DNA from 4 places in the Staphylococcus casei genome. Region 2 is predicted to be linked to each of the others. Evidence: riboswitches for the same ligand, from Rfam matches in the RefSeq annotation. Region 2 holds a riboswitch; each other region holds the start of a gene.

The links. Region 2 has a riboswitch for S-adenosylmethionine ahead of QMO72_RS03095 (Na+/H+ antiporter NhaC family protein). Riboswitches for the same ligand answer to the same signal wherever they lie in the genome.
Region 1: another riboswitch for S-adenosylmethionine. It lies ahead of QMO72_RS01515 (MetQ/NlpA family ABC transporter substrate-binding protein); the one in region 2 lies ahead of QMO72_RS03095 (Na+/H+ antiporter NhaC family protein).
Region 3: another riboswitch for S-adenosylmethionine. It lies ahead of metK (methionine adenosyltransferase); the one in region 2 lies ahead of QMO72_RS03095 (Na+/H+ antiporter NhaC family protein).
Region 4: another riboswitch for S-adenosylmethionine. It lies ahead of QMO72_RS01770 (aminotransferase class I/II-fold pyridoxal phosphate-dependent enzyme); the one in region 2 lies ahead of QMO72_RS03095 (Na+/H+ antiporter NhaC family protein).

The regions. Positions count from the first base shown of each region.
Region 1 is NZ_CP125718.1:354,158-358,362, forward strand. Features, by position in the region: gene ulaA (PTS ascorbate transporter subunit IIC) at 1-524, shown strand, start outside; gene panE (2-dehydropantoate 2-reductase) at 736-1,653, opposite strand; SAM riboswitch class I at 1,903-2,009, shown strand; gene QMO72_RS01515 (MetQ/NlpA family ABC transporter substrate-binding protein) at 2,085-2,903, shown strand; gene QMO72_RS01520 (lactate/malate family dehydrogenase) at 2,990-3,931, shown strand; gene manA (mannose-6-phosphate isomerase, class I) at 4,122-4,205, shown strand, end outside.
Region 2 is NZ_CP125718.1:701,139-705,343, forward strand. Features, by position in the region: gene QMO72_RS03085 (amidohydrolase) at 1-643, shown strand, start outside; partial or broken gene QMO72_RS03090 (SDR family oxidoreductase) at 728-1,609, shown strand; SAM riboswitch class I at 1,821-1,920, shown strand; gene QMO72_RS03095 (Na+/H+ antiporter NhaC family protein) at 2,042-3,334, shown strand; gene QMO72_RS03100 (SRPBCC family protein) at 3,622-4,128, shown strand.
Region 3 is NZ_CP125718.1:1,105,011-1,109,215, forward strand. Features, by position in the region: gene QMO72_RS05325 (alpha/beta hydrolase family protein) at 1-32, shown strand, start outside; gene pckA (phosphoenolpyruvate carboxykinase (ATP)) at 83-1,672, opposite strand; SAM riboswitch class I at 1,828-1,940, shown strand; gene metK (methionine adenosyltransferase) at 2,050-3,246, shown strand; gene QMO72_RS05340 (nuclease-related domain-containing protein) at 3,339-4,205, shown strand, end outside.
Region 4 is NZ_CP125718.1:402,733-406,937, reverse strand. Features, by position in the region: gene QMO72_RS01775 (D-lactate dehydrogenase) at 80-1,078, opposite strand; gene QMO72_RS01770 (aminotransferase class I/II-fold pyridoxal phosphate-dependent enzyme) at 1,100-2,257, opposite strand; SAM riboswitch class I at 2,325-2,433, opposite strand; gene QMO72_RS01765 (aggregation-promoting factor C-terminal-like domain-containing protein) at 2,570-3,319, opposite strand; gene QMO72_RS01760 (PTS sugar transporter subunit IIC) at 3,841-4,205, opposite strand, start outside.

The sequences.
Region 1 (4,205 bases), 350 kb from region 2:
GTCTGATATTAGCAGAAATTGTACCTGCATTTAAAGGGATTTCTGAAAAACTTGTACCTAATACAAAGCCAGCTTTAGATTGTCCAATTGTTTTTCCCTATGCACAAAATGCAGTGTTAATAGGTTTCTTTGTCAGCTTTATCGTTGGTGTATTGGGAATGTTTTTACTCTTCTTATTTGGCGGAGTAGTTATCTTACCTGGTGTGGTAGCGCACTTCTTCTTAGGTGCAACTTCCGGTGTGTTTGGAAATGCGCGTGGTGGTATTAAAGGTGCTATTGCAGGATCAGCGTTAAATGGTTTACTTATTACATTTTTACCTCTAGTATTTTTACCATTCTTAGGAGATCTTGGTGGTGCGGCAACGACTTTCTCTGATACTGATTTCTTAGTAGTAGGTGTTGTAGTAGGCAATGTTGCTAAATACCTTGGACTCATTGGTATTATTGTGTTAATTGTTATTATTGCGGCATTAGCAATGTGGTTACAAAAACGTACAAACCAAAAAGGGATAAAAGAGCAATAGGTTAAAGCAATATGAATTGTAATCTATTGGATTTAAAAAGAGGCATAGCAAGCATATTATATATATGCTTGCTATGCCTCTTTTTCGCTACTATAAGTTGTTGTACTTTGAATTATAAACATATCGCTGATAACAAGATTTAGAATTTATTGTCAGCTGCCATGATAGGAGTAATCCAACTATATAGATATTTAATAGCATTGCTTATCATTTAATGTAGCATTTCTTTGTAAACTTTGTGACTTTGATAGACACAAGTTAATAAAGGTGCATTAATTTTATAATATTTAGCTAACTGAAGTAAGTATCCTTGTAAATGATCTGCTTCAATGTTAAATCCTTTTTCCATATCTCGTTGCATAGATGTTTTAAAATGATAAGACAATTGTTGAAGTGATTTCATATATTGATCTACGATATTATGTGAAAGTGGAGCACCATGCGCACGCATGATCGATGCTGCCTCATTATATAAGGATTCAATAAAATCACCGCCACCTTCACTATCACGGATTGGACCGATTGGTGCATGCATCAATGTGGTTACACTTGAGAGTACAGTGATCATTAAATATTTATGCCACATACCTTGTTTGATATTAGGATTTAAGACGAATTCTGCTTTAGTATTAGAGAAAGCATGTGCAATATGTTTTGAACGCTTACTATCATTACCATCAATTTCACCAAAATATAATTTGTCAAAAGGGCTTGTATGAATGATTTCACCTGCTGTGTCTAAAGTGGTTTCAATGACACAGTAACCCCCTAAAATTTTATCTTTACCAAAAGCTGATTGAAGTTTTGGTATATGCGCAACACCGTTGAGTACTGGAATGATAGATGTCGTACTATTTACGAAGGGCTTTAAATCTTCAATTGCATGATCTAAATGATAAGATTTGGATGATAAAATGACTACATCGAAAGGTTCAACGCGATCCTCTTTAGTGATTAATTGTGGTTTAAAACTATAATCCCCTTTTTCACTGTGTATGGTTAAGCCGTATTTATCTAAAAATGATTTACGCTTTGGACGTACAAGAAATGTAACGTTTTGTCCACTCTCAGCCAAACGTCCACCATAATAGCCACCAATACCGCCGGCTCCCAAGACTAGTATACGCATATAAACAACTCCTTATTTATGTATTAAATATTTAATAATATACATATACCACTTATTCAACTTAGATACGCATTTTATATAAAACGTATCTGCTAGTATTTTAATTTGTGAAGCTAGTGTTTCACATGGAACAATATTTAATAGGATTCATAAATAATAGCGTTTAAATTATTTGGAATATTCTCAAAACTTATTGACTAATTATGAGTACAATGCTAGGATTAAAACAATTCAATTACATAGGATTTACTCTTATCAAGAGTGGTGGAGGGATTGTGCCCGATGAAACCCAGCAACCGTCGTTCAACGAAATGGTGCTAATTCACAGAAAGTCGTGTTACTTTCGGAGATGAGAGAAGGTGTAAGCTTTCTCTAAACATTATGAGAAAGCTTATTTTTTTAGACTATTAAAAATAAAGGAGTACTAAAATATGAAAAAAATAATCAGTTCAGTTGCATTATTAATTTTTGTATTATTGCTTACAGCATGCGGTAATACAAGTGGTAAAACTAATGACAAAAAAATTACAATAGCAGCATCACCAGCGCCACATGGTGAGGTGCTTGAACATGCTAAAGAAGAAATGAAGAAAAAAGGTTATGATTTGAAAATAAAAACAGTTAATGACTATAAAGTACCGAATAAATTATTAGATAAAGGGGACGTTGATGCAAACTTTTTCCAGCATGTACCATATTTAAAAGCTGAAAAAGCAGATCATAATTATAATATTGAAGAAGTAGGAAAAGTGTTTACAACGCCCATGGGTGTGTATAGTAAGAAATATAAAGATATTAAAGATATACCAAATGGATCAAAAATTTATGTATCCAATAATCCAGCAGAAGAAGGACGTTTCTTATCATTCTTTGTAAATAAAGGATTAATCAAAATTAAAAAAGGTGTAAATATTGAAGATGCTAAATTTGAAGATATTGTAGAAAACAAGAAAAACTTAAAATTTAATAATCAACAGGGTGCTGAATTTTTACCTAAAACATATAATAGTAAAGAAGGCGCGGCAGTCATAATGAACTCTAACTATGCTATTGATAATGGATTAACGCCACATAAAGATGCGATAGCAGTGGAAGGAAAATCATCCCCATTTGCTAATATCGTAGCTGTACAAAAAGGACATAAAGATGACAAGAAATATCAAACGTTAATAAAAGTACTCCAATCTAAAGATATGAAGTCATTTATTGAGCGAAAATATGGACAAGATGTCATTCCTTATCAAAAATAATATGTATAATCCAAATTGCTATCTTGATATGGTTAAGTTCAATAAATGTATATAACTTAAAATGGATGAAGTAGGGAAGGGATAAAATGTCTAAATTAGGTATTGTAGGTCTTGGAAGAGTCGGAAGTCAGATATTAACTGATATTCAAAATTTGAATTTATTTGCCGAAATCATATTGATAGATACAAATAAAGAAGTAGCGAGTGGTGAAGCTTTAGATCATTCTCATATACAAGGTTTGTCAAATTCTACAAATATAGATATTCGTGTAGGGGATTATCAAGAATTGGCAGATGCCTCTTTTATTATTATAGCGTCAAGTGCACCGACAGACCCGAACGAGGGGGATCGTGTGTTACTGGCACAAGATAATCGTCAAATGATTGAAGGGGTTATGGCACAAATCCAACAAGTTACACAGGAAGCGATTGTAATCTTAATATCTAACCCAGTAGATACGATTACTTACATAGCAAATCGATTTGACTATCCGGCACATAAATTAATAGGAACGGGCACTTCTCTAGAAACATCAAGATTTAAAACATTAATCGCAAAGCACTATAAAATAGATCCTAAAAATGTTGAAGCCTTTGTCATAGGAGAGCATGGACAACATGCTGTGCCGGTGTGGAGTAAGGTACGTATTCATGGAATGGCCCTAGATGAATTTGAAGCATTAACTGATGTTCCAGAGATTGATAAAGCAAATATTACTGCGAAAATAGATCAAGTTTCCATGGATGTTTTTTATCAAAAGGGTTGGACGAATGCTGCAATTTCTAAAGTGACAGTAAATATTATACAGGCCATTGCACTTAATCAACGATCAATTATCCCGTTAACAACTATTAATTATGAATTTGGTTTAACAGATAGTGCATTTAGCTTACCTACGCTAATTGATAAAGAAGGTGTCATTCAACGATTTGAAATAAAATTAAATCAAAGTGAATGGATTCAACTCAAAGCAGCACATCAATACATTAAGCAAACAATTAAGCAAGTATCAAAAACAGATAAGTGATCATACTATTTATATAATCACATTGTTGTTTGAACAATATAAGCTATAGCTGGTTTCATAATTAATATATGGAATCAGCTTTTTACGTTAAAAATGGAAACGCTTTAATAAAATGTTATAATATATTACGGAGACGATAGAAATTCATATGCGATATATTAAATAAAATAAAGAACGGAGGTACAAAACGATGCCATTATTTTTAAAACCTGTGTTTCAAGAACGTATCTGGGGCGGCACAGCGCTCAAATCATTTAATTACGATCTACCAAAT
Region 2 (4,205 bases):
ATTTGCAGTAAAATCTGGTGTTATCACATCATCCGTAGATCGTTTCGAATTTAAAATCAAAGGCAAAGGTGCTCATGCAGCTAAACCTGAACAAGGAAATGATCCCACAATCGTACTAGGTCAATTAATAAATAGCATTCAATCTATAGTTAGCAGAAATTTATCAGCTTTCGATAGTGCAGTGGTCACAATCGGCGAAGTTTCAAGTGGTAATACATGGAATGTGATTGCGGATCAAGCCTATGTTCAAGGGACTGTAAGAACGTTTGATGCAGAAAAACGAGATTATATAGAAGCACGTTTGAAATCGATAGGTAAAGGGTTAGCAGAGGCTTTTGGTGTTGATATTGAAACGATTTATCATCGCTTACCTGGAGCTGTTGAAAATGATGAAAAGCTAACGAATGATGCGATTGAAGTTGCAAAACAAGTAGGTTATAACGTTGAGGTTATGGACAAACCATTAACAATAGGAGAGGATTTTTCTGGTTTTTCACAAAAATATCCTAGTGTGTTTGTTTTTATAGGTTCAAATAGTGAATATGATTTACATCACCCTAAGTATGATCCAGATGAACGTATTTTAGAAAAAGTGCCAGACTACTTTATTACATTTGTACTAAAGCTTTTGAATGAAAACTAATTAGAAAATAGATGTATCTATGTATTAAATGAAATGAAAATGGGGTAAGGATGAAAGACGACATGAATTGAAGGAGTGTTAATAATGGCATCTCAAGATCCTAGAACAAAATTTTCAAATGCAGATTTTCCTCAACAAGAGCAATAGGCGCCAGGACTACAACAACAATTAGATCCTAAACCTGATTGTGGTGAAACCTCTTATAAGGGGTATGGGCGCTTGAAAGACTATAAGATGTTAGTCACAGGTGGCGATTCAGCTATTGGTCGTGCTGCCGCAATTGCTTATGCAAGAGAAGGGGCAGACGTAGCAATCAACTATTTACCAGCAGAAGAAGAAGATGCAATAGAGGTAAAAGAAATCATAGAGAATGAAGGCCGACGTGCTATTTTAATACCAGGTGACCTACGTAATGAACAATTCAATTATGATTTGGTCGAAGAAGCTTATCATAAACTGGGGGGTTTAGATAATGTCACGCTTGTTGCAGGTCATCAACAATATAAAAATAGTATAAAAGATTTTGATACCGCATCATTTTCAGAAACTTTTGAAACCAATGTCTATCCAATATTTTGGACAGTTCAAAAAGCATTAGATTATTTACAGGCAGGAGCAACAATTACGTTAACTTCATCAGTACAGGGCTATAATCCTAGTCCGATTTTACATGATTATGCCGCTACAAAAGCTGCTATCATCTCATTAACAAAGAGTTTATCAGAAGAATTGGGAGCTGAGGGTATCCGAGTAAACTGTGTAGCACCAGGACCATTTTGGTCTCCGCTACAAATATCGGGTGGTCAACCACAATCAAAAATACCAACCTTTGGGCAGAAAGAAGTGCTTGGTCGAGCAGGGCAACCTGTAGAACTTTCAGGTGTTTATGTACATTTAGCTGCTGAAGAATCAAGTTATACTACAGGTCAAGTATACGGTGTAACTGGAGGCACGCAGTTAGACTAAATTTATAGATTGAATTTAGAAGCTAGAAAATCATACCACGGGTTTTCTGGCTTTTTATTATGTCAAAGTAAAGGTAATGCTTTACTATAAATTCTTGTATTTGTCATTTTCACTTCTAATATCATATTGACAAAAAGTATATACCATATTAACATTTAGCAGTATTTGACGTATGATGAGCTATTAAGTACTGTAAGAAAATCATTGGAAATACTTATCAAGAGAAGTGTAGGCAGGTCTGTCGATACTTCGACAACATGGTGATGCATGTGCTAATTCCAGTAGTTTGGATAAATGCTAGAAGATAGGGATCAATTATAAACGTATACTCTTTTCTTCGATGTAGTAGGAAAGAGTTTTTAATTTTTATATGTATACATGTTAGTGCGATGAAAGTATTGTGATATTATCTTTGGAGAAAGTTGGTTAGGTATGGAGGAAACAAAGAAAGGCAATGTATGGGCATTAATTCCTTTAATTGTATTTGTAGGTTTGTTTTTAGGTGTTGGTATTGGCACAGGCGACTTTTCAACAATGCCACTAAATGTTGCTATTATAGTAGCATCAATTGTAGGTTTAGTATTAAATCGTAAAGAAACATTCGCTCAAAAAGTAGAAATTTTCACGAAAGGTGCAGGGCACTCTAATATTATATTGATGATGCTTATCTTCTTATTAGCAGGTGCTTTTTCACAAACTACAGAGGACATGGGAGGCGTGAAATCGACTGTTAATTTAGGCTTATCATTAATACCTGAAAACCTAATTATTGTAGGATTATTTATTATATGTATGTTTGTTTCTGTTTCGATGGGTACTTCTGTAGGTACAGTTGCTGCTATTGCTCCTGTAGGATTTGGATTAAGTCAAGCGACAGATGTTTCAGCAGCAATAACAATGGCAACAGTTGTTGGTGGAGCGATGTTTGGGGATAACTTATCAATGATTTCAGATACAACGATTGCAGCCGTACGTACACAAAAAACTAAGATGGGCGACAAATTTAAAGTGAACATTAAAATTGTATTACCAGGGGCAATCTTTACGATTATTGTTTTGTGGTTTTTAACAAAGGGTGCACACATCGATGCAACTAAAGATTACGACTACAATTTTATTAAAGTTGTACCTTATTTATTAGTATTAATATTAGCACTCATTGGAATCAACGTAATTATTGTGCTGATTGGCGGGATTGTATTATCATCAATAATTGGTTTAATTGATGGATCATTTGGATGGTCAGGGTTATTAACCTCTATTTCTAAAGGTATCATTGGTATGGAGGACATTGCTATTATAGCGTTACTTATTGGTGGCCTCGTAGCTCTGATTCAGCATAACGGTGGCATCACATGGCTGCTCAATTTCGTTCGTAGAAGAGTTAAATCTAAACGTGGCGCAGAGTTAGGTATTGCAGGGCTAGTGAGTACTGCTGATATAGCAACAGCGAATAATACGATTTCAATATTGATGGCAGGACCTTTAGCTAAAAATATATCAGAAGCGTATGATGTAGACCCGAGAAAATCGGCGAGTATTTTAGATATGTTTGCAAGCTGTTTCCAAGGGTTATTACCTTATAGCCCTCAACTTATAGCGGCTGCGGGCGTTGCGTCTATATCACCGTTTGAGTTAGTCCCGTATTCTATTTATCCAATGATTTTGGGTGTATGTGGATTAATTGCAATAGTATTTGGATTGCCTAGATTAGATAAAAAATAAATATGAATGCATTGTGGGAAGGCCTATCTAAACAAAATTTTGTTAAACACGCCTTCCTACTTTATATATAAGCTTAATTTTAAAAAATTAGAGTGATTATAGTGTAATATATAGATATAAAATAGCATTGTTTTTAATAAGTTCATTCACTTTTCTAGAAAACAAAATATGTAAATCGCCTGTTTTAGTATAAATACAATGAACATTTTGTAAATATCATGATTATAGTTTAGAAGTCTCGTGTAATAAGTTAGAATAGTCTTAAGAGTGAAAGTAGGTGAACAAGCGTGGCTAAATATAATGTAGAAAATGAAAACGTTGAAATAAGACTTGAGCGATTATTTAAAGTCGAACCTGAATTATTGTATCAAGCATGGACAGATCAACGATTTCTTAAGCAATGGTTTATGACAACTGCAAGAACGAATAAATCTATACAAGTGAATACAGAGCAAAATGGCAGTTATGAAATTATTGATGCTCGTAATGGAAAAGAAAATGTTATAAAAGGTGCTTTTATGACATTAACACCGTATGAATATATTGTTATGACAATTGGTATGCCAGAATTAAGTGATTCGGAAGATACGATTGAAGTGGAAATATTTGAAAGAGAACCAGGTATTACTCAAATGATTTTTAATTATATTGCTTTAGTACCAAGAGAAAGACGATATACAACTTTAGAATATAAACAAAAGAAAAAAGAATATCATGATTCTACGGCTCATGGCTTTGAAACTATGTTTGATAAGTTACAACTTACGTTAGAAGAGTTTGAAGCGGGACTATAATACCTAGGTTGAAATATATAACTGTATATATGGCGCTGAAGATTAATTATGATACATAAAAGGCTTATTGCATACTT
Region 3 (4,205 bases), 400 kb from region 2:
AAGATGATTATCATTTGAATAATAAAATATAAAAAAACATGTACTACCCAAAGCGAGTAGTACATGTTTTTTATGATTAGACTTACTTGAAGCCGCCTTTGATAGCCAAGTCTTCAACGTCTTCTCCAAATTTTTCGAAATTATAATTGAAACGGTCAATTAAGTCTTGCGCCTGTGCTCTATATGCTTCTGGTTTATTCCAAGCATTAATTGGATTAAGTAATGTCTGCGGTACATCTTCTACAGATACTGGAATATTTAGCCCGAACATATCATCTTTAATATATTCTGCATCTTTTAATTCACCTGTAATTGCTTGATTTACCATTTGTCTTGTGTAATTTAAGCTAATACGACGGCCCACACCATATTTACCACCAGTCCAACCAGTGTTAACTAAGTATACGTCTACGTCATGTTTATCTATAAGATCACCTAACAAATCTGCATAAACCTTAGCATTAAGCGGTAGGAAAGGTGAACCGAAACAAGTTGAAAATGAAGGTTCAGGTTCAGTGACACCACGTTCTGTACCTGCTAGTTTGGCAGTGAAACCACTTAAGAAATGATACATTGCTTGATCTTTAGTTAACTTAGAAATCGGAGGTAATACACCAAAAGCATCGGCAGTTAGGAAAATAATTGTGTTAGGATGTGCCGCTTTAGAGGGTGTAACAATATTATCAATATGGTTAATAGGGTAAGCAGCTCTTGTGTTTTCAGTATAATAGTTATCGTCGAAATCAACATCGCCTTCTTCGTCGACCACTACGTTTTCTAAAATTGTCCCGTACTTAATTGCATCATAAATTTGTGGTTCTTTTTTATATGAAAGATTAATGGCTTTAGCATAGCAACCACCTTCAATATTAAAGATACCGTTATCATTCCATCCATGTTCATCATCGCCAATAAGCTTACGATTAGCATCAGCAGAAAGTGTTGTCTTGCCAGTTCCAGATAAACCAAAGAATAATGCGACATCACCTTTGTCGCCAACGTTAGCTGAACAATGCATGCTCATGATGTTGTCTTTAGGAAGTAAATAGTTCATTACTGAGAAGATGCCTTTTTTCATTTCGCCAGCATATTCCGTGCCGCCGATTAAAATAACTTTATGTTTAAATGAAGTTATAATAAACGTTTCTGAATGTGTGCCATCAATGGTTGGATCAGCTTTAAAGTGCGGTGCTGAAACAATTGTGAAATTTGCTTTAATATCTAATGCTTCTTCGTATGAATTAGGACGAATAAACATATTTTGTGCGAATAGGTTATGCCAAGCTAACTCATTAATGACAGTGAGTTTTAATTGCGAATCGACATCACTACCTGCGTAACCATTGAATACGTATAATTCATCTTTTTTATCAAGATAAGCTAAAACTTTATCATATAGTTTTAAAAATGTTTCTTCTTCAATTGGTTGATTGATATCTCCCCAATCAATTGCATCTCTATAAGACGGTTCAGTAACGATGAATTTATCTTTAGGGGAACGTCCTGTATATTTCCCAGTTTTGGCATTTATGGCACCTAACTCAGTGAGTTCGCCTTCATTATTATTCAAAATTTTGTTATATAACTGAGTCGTCGACAATTGAAATAATGATGAACTTTTTCCCAAAATGCTGTCAATTTTATTTGTATAAGTGTATGTATCTACCGCCATACTGAATCCCTCCATAGTTAATTTTAGATGTAAGCCTTTACAATTAAAAAGTATAACACATATGCACTATTAGTCCACATCATTTTAGAAGGAATTTTAATAAATGTTAAATTGACAATATATCAGAGATTCTGTACTATAGTGATTAACGGATTCTCTTATCCTGAGTGGCGGAGGGACATGGACCCAATGAAGCCCAGCAACCTCTTCTTAATACGAAGAAAGGTGCCAAACCGTTTGCAGACAAATAGCGTCTGAACGATAAGAGCGAATGGACGTATAAGGGCCTTCTCTCTATTTAATATAGTGATGAAGGCCTTTTTTATTTAGCTCAACAGAGAGAGAATTTTCGTAATTTAAAACTAAAGGAGCAAATTATGACTTACAATAAAAGATTATTCACTTCAGAATCTGTAACAGAGGGGCATCCAGATAAAATTGCTGACCAAGTATCAGATGCAATATTAGATGAAATACTTAAGGATGACCCTAATGCGCGCGTAGCTTGTGAAACAACAGTAACTACAGGTATGGCATTAATTTCAGGAGAGATATCAACGTCAACTTATGTAGATATTCCTAAAGTCGTGAGAGAAACGATTAAAGAAATTGGTTATACACGTGCAAAATATGGCTATGATAGTCAAACAATGGCAGTATTAACAGCAATTGATGAACAATCTGCAGATATTGCACAAGGTGTTGATACAGCTTTAGAATATCGCAATGATGTTTCAGAAGAAGAAATTGAAGCAACAGGTGCCGGAGATCAAGGCTTGATGTTTGGTTACGCTACAAATGAAACGGATACTTATATGCCGTTACCAATCTTCTTATCACATCAGTTAGCTAAACGATTATCAGATGTTCGTAAAGATGAAACATTAAACTATTTACGCCCAGATGGTAAAGTACAAGTAACTGTAGAATATGATGAGCATGATGAACCACGTCGTATTGATACTATAGTGGTGTCTACACAACACGCTGAAGATATTGAATTAGAACAAATTCAAGCTGATATTAAAGCGCATGTGATTTATCCAACTGTATCAAAAGATTTATTAGATGAAGCAACGAAATTCTATATAAACCCTACTGGTAGATTTGTGATTGGCGGGCCTCAAGGTGACGCAGGACTTACTGGTCGTAAAATTATTGTGGATACGTATGGTGGTTATGCACGTCATGGCGGTGGTTGTTTCAGTGGTAAGGATCCAACAAAAGTAGACCGTTCTGCTGCGTATGCTGCACGCTATGTAGCTAAGAATATTGTTGCTGCTGACTTGGCTAAAAAATGTGAAGTTCAACTTGCTTATGCGATTGGAGTTGCTGAGCCTGTATCGATTTCTATTGATACGTTTGGTACTGGGAAAGTGAGCGAAGATAGTTTAGTAGAGGCTGTCAGAACTCATTTTGATCTTAGACCAGCGGGTATTATAAAAATGTTAGACTTGAAACATCCAATCTATAAACAAACGGCTGCTTACGGTCATTTTGGTCGTACAGATGTATTATTACCATGGGAAAAATTAGATAAAGTAAATTTATTAAAAGATTCTGTTAATGCATAATAAAAGTAAAGTAATAGCATACTTTTCTATCGTATGAAGAGCGATTATCGATTATAATAAAGTTACTGAACATATAAAGGAGCGCTATTGTTATGAATTCATTTGGCCCGTTAGAAATTGGTTTGATCGTGGCAATCATCGTGGCAATTATTTGTTTAATATTATTTTTTGTTGCTTTAAAAAGTAAAAAGAAAGCGCAGAAAAAAGTAGAAGAGCAATATAAAGCAAGAGAGAAAAAATTAAGCGATGAACATGAAGAAGAATTAGAAAAAGAAAGAATTGAAAATAAAAAAACGGTAACTAAACAAAAAGAAGAATATACCGCAACTGTAAGCTCTAAAAATAGAGAAATTGATGCGTTAAAATTATTTTCTAAAAACCATAGTGAATATGTAACGGATATGAGATTGATTGGCATTCGTGAACGTCTTGTAAATGAAAAGAGAATTCGTCCTGAAGATATGCATATCATGGCAAATATTTTCTTACCTAAAAATGAGTTTAGTGATGTACAACGAATCAGTCATTTAGTACTTACGCGTACAGGACTATATATAATCGATTCTCAATTACTGAAAGGGCATGTTTACAATGGCATTAGTGCTGGTCAATTTAAAGAACAGCCTATGATGGAACAAGTATTTGATACACTCGACCTTGATAAACAATCACCACAAACGCTTGTATTAGATCAAAATGAAGATAAAAATTCATTATCATTTGTTAATTATTCTAATCACTTAAATGAAATAGAAAAACTTGCGGGTGATATTCAAACAGAATTGAATTTAAAATTTGCACCTACGACTATTTTATACTTTAATCCGAAGAATGAAGGTGCAGTCACAATTTCTAATTATGCGCAAAGCTCAAGCTCAAAAGTATTAGTTGGGCCTGAACAGCTTGACGAATTCTTTAATAAGTTTGTATTCCACGGTCGCATACAATATACAGTGGAA
Region 4 (4,205 bases), 300 kb from region 2:
ATGTAATCACCATTTTTTATTTATAATTGCTTTTCATAAGTTAATCATTCATACACTGCACGTTGATGCTTTAGCTATTTTAATTCACACGTAGTTGCGTATCCCCTGTTTGCAATACTTCTATCGTTGCATCCAATGCATCAACGATTAAATTTTCCACAGCCGCATCTGTATAAAATGCGATATGTGGTGATACAATAACATCTTGACGCGTTATTAAATGTTTTAACAACTCATCTTCAAATGTACCCTCGCGTTGATCACTTGGAAACAAACCTTTTTCACCTTCATAGGTATCAAGTGCAGCGCCTTTAATTTTTCCGTTATCAAGTGCATTTACTAATGCTTTCGTATCAACAATCGTACCTCGGGCACAGTTAATAAATACTGCACCTTCTTTAAATTGATTAAATAACGCATCATTGAATAAATAGTTATTTTCTTTACTCGCTGGGATATGTACTGTCACAATATCAGCATCTTTAATAGCTTCACTAATACTTGTTTCATATGTTAAAAATGACTTTAACGCTTCATTGGGGAAAATATCATAAGCAACGACTTGCGTTTCGAAGCCTTTAGCAAAAATTTTCGCAACAATGCTCCCAATTCGTCCTGTACCAATCACCGCTACTTTTAAATCTTTCATAGAACGCGATAATATTTCAGGTTGCCATCTAAAATCAAACTCTGCTGTTTTCTGTTGAATATCATTATAATTACGAATTAAATTCAACGCTTGAGATACCGTGTATTCAGCTATAGAATGTGGTGAATAGGATGGTACATTAGAGATGATTAAATCATATTTCTTAGCTAACTCAAAATCATAGCAATCAAACCCTGCACTTCGTTGGGCAATCTGCTTAATACCAAATTCATGCAATTTTTTATACACTTCCTCATCTAATGGCAATTGTTGAGACAAAGATACACCATCAAAGCCTTTAACGCGATCAACTGTATCTATAGTAAGCAAATCTTTGTCTAAATCAACTTCTACCGCCCGCTGTGTAGACCATGCTTCAATATAGGGTATATCCTCTGGTCTCACTCCAAATAATTTAATCGTTGTCATAATCATTTCACTCCTAATGTTTTATTGATATAAATGTTTTAATGACTGGATTCGTTTCGCTGCTTCCACTAACTCTACATCGTTAAGGGCTAATGAAATTCTTACATAATTCCTCCCTTGTTCACCAAATGGTATACCTGGGGCCACTAGAATAGACTGTTCTTGTAATAAATACGTTACAAACGCTTCTCCATCGTATCCTTTAGGTGTTTGTAACCATAAGAAAATGCCACCCCTCATTGGTTCAAAAGGAATATGAGCTTCTTTTAATTTCTTTTCAAATTCATCTCTTCTTCGTTTAAAAGTTTCATTTTGAGTTTCTAAAAATGAATCATAATGATTTAATGCATATGTAGCGGCATCTTGAAGTGCACCAAACATCCCAGCATGTGTGTGTGTTTGAAATTTCTTCAAGGCTTGTATCATTTCTTTATTCCCAACCGCAAACCCTACTCTAAAACCAGACATGTTATATCCCTTAGATAAAGAAAATACTTCAATAGCTAAATCTTTGGCACCTTCAGATTGAAGTATACTTGGATTTTTATTATCAAAACCAAAAGCACTATACGCAAAGTCATGCACAATTTTAGTTTTTGTATTTTTAAATTGAGCTACAGCTTCATCAAATATCGATTGTGTAGCAACTGAACCAGTTGGGTTATTAGGATAAGTCAAATAAACTAGACGCGTCTTTGATAAAACTTCTTTATCTACTTTATTCCATTCTGGTAAGTAATACGGTGCTTTAAGTACCAGAGCGTGTGGCTTAGCATCAGCCAATAATACACCAGCTAAATAATCTGTATAACCTGGATCAGGTAGCAAAACATACTCCCCAGGGTTAACAATACATTGCGGTAAATTTACTAAGCCATTTTTTGTGCCATACAATATACAAACTTCATCTTCCTTATCTAAATCAACTTGATATTGCCGTTTATAAAAGTCGACAATGGCTTGTTTAAAGCTATCTTTACCATGAAACGCGCCATACTTTTGATTCTCTGGAATCCGTATTGATTCACTCAAACAGTCGATAATACCTTGGGGTGTCTCACCGTCTGGGATGCCCACTGCCATATTAATTAATGTTTTACTACCATGTTCTACTTTACGTCCCATTGTTTTCCCAAAATAACTATCAGGAATTTGAGCTAATTTATCAGAAATTACCATGTTTATGCCCTCCTATAAAAATAAAAAAGCTATATACCTTTTAAAGTGGCATATAGCTTTCACATGTCACCTATCTTTCAAGTCATATTACTTGTTGGACGAAGCACAGTACTCGACATGCAAGTCTGTTGCTGAAGTATCAATGGGCCAAATCCCTCAACTTCTCTGGATAAGTTTGTCATTATTAAATTAACTATAATTTTATCAGAATATTCATACTTGTCAATCATCTATAGATAAAAAAGAGAGTGCCTCCTAAGAGACACTCTCTGATATATAGGACTAAATGTTGAACATTTAGTTACTTAAATCTTACCACCAGTTATTTTGAGAACGGAAAGCAAGTGCTGCGTCAACTGAACCGTAACGCTCTTTAGCATAGTTAAGCATACCTTTAGTTTGAGTAGCTACTGAACCAGTTCCCCATGATTCTTTAGTTTGACCTAAACCTTGGTAACCTAATTCGTTAACAGCATTTGGATTACCGCTTGATTCAGGCATTACAATTGTATTCCACATAGCTTCTGTACCACCAGCAGCTAAGAATTGAGATTTAACTGATCCACCAGTTGAAGCAGCTGTAGTTTTTGCAGCTTCATAAGTTTTAGTTGCAGTACTTGTTTGAGCTGTTTGAACGTTAGAGTTTGATGAAGCTTTAGGCGCTTCAACTGCTTCTACGTTTGTTGTTTTTGTAGTTGCTTGTGAACGAACTTCACTAGCTGCTGTTTCATTAGTGTTTGATGAAGCTTGTGAACTTACATCTTGTGAAGCTGTGCTTTGAGAAGTTGTACTTTGAGCACCTGCTACATCGTATTTCCATGACCATGAACTACCATCTGAAGTGAAAGTATATTCGTAACCATTTAATACGAAGTCATAGTTGTACGCACCAGCGTGTAATGGTTTTTCGTTTAATTGAGCAGCTCCACTTTGAGCTAATTCAGCTAAATGACCTTGGTCAATATTTGACTCTGAAGCGTGTGCTTCATTGTGATCTGTTGACGCATAACCTGTTACGCCTAATGCTACTGCTAATGATGATGCTAAAATTGTCTTCTTCATAATAAAAAAATCCTCCATTTAAATCTTTTGTAAGTAAAATTATATTTTCGTTAAATTATTTATCGTATCTGCTAGTTAACATATCTACCAAAATTGTTTAATTTTTTTATGCGCTATTTTTTCGCCACAAATAATATACCATAAATTTCGTTGATTTATATTACACTTGTATAACAAAACTTTACAAAAGTAATGTCCTCTTGTAATATTGGAAACCTTTTCGTTTTGTTTTATAACGCCTAAATTATTTTCTTCCACTCTGATTTTGTGTATAAACCCTTTCGCGTAAGTGTTTAATTACATTTTTAAAAATAATAAATTATTTTCTGAATTATTACAGAAAACGTTTTTGTTACATAATTGTAAAATAAAAATTCGACAGAAAAATTATATTTTAGTGCAATGCTTGTAATTAATTTATTAAGAAAATATAAAAAGGCTACTGTCACGTAGCCTTTTTGAGTAATTTTACCCTTTTGTATTGAAGTATAAAAATTTCTTCTCTTAACAAACTTTACATTTTAAACTAAGAATTTGAATATTTCTCTATCATATAATTTTAATACTTTCATATAGAATGCGTTCACTAAATAACCACTAACAAATGGAACTACAAAGAATGCGATAAATACGAGTAGTAAACTTAATAATGGTGGATGATCCATAAATCTAAATCCACTTATCGGACCAACCAGTCCTATAATTCCAAAGCCTGCTGATTCTTTTGTTCCTCCTATGCCTATCAATGCACCTACAAAGCCCGTAATTAGCGCAGTAGTAAATATCGGTAATAAGATAATAGGATGCCTCACCATATTGGGAATCATCATCTTAACGCCACCTAAGAAAATTGTTATTGGCACACCTGATCTATTAATCTTAACTG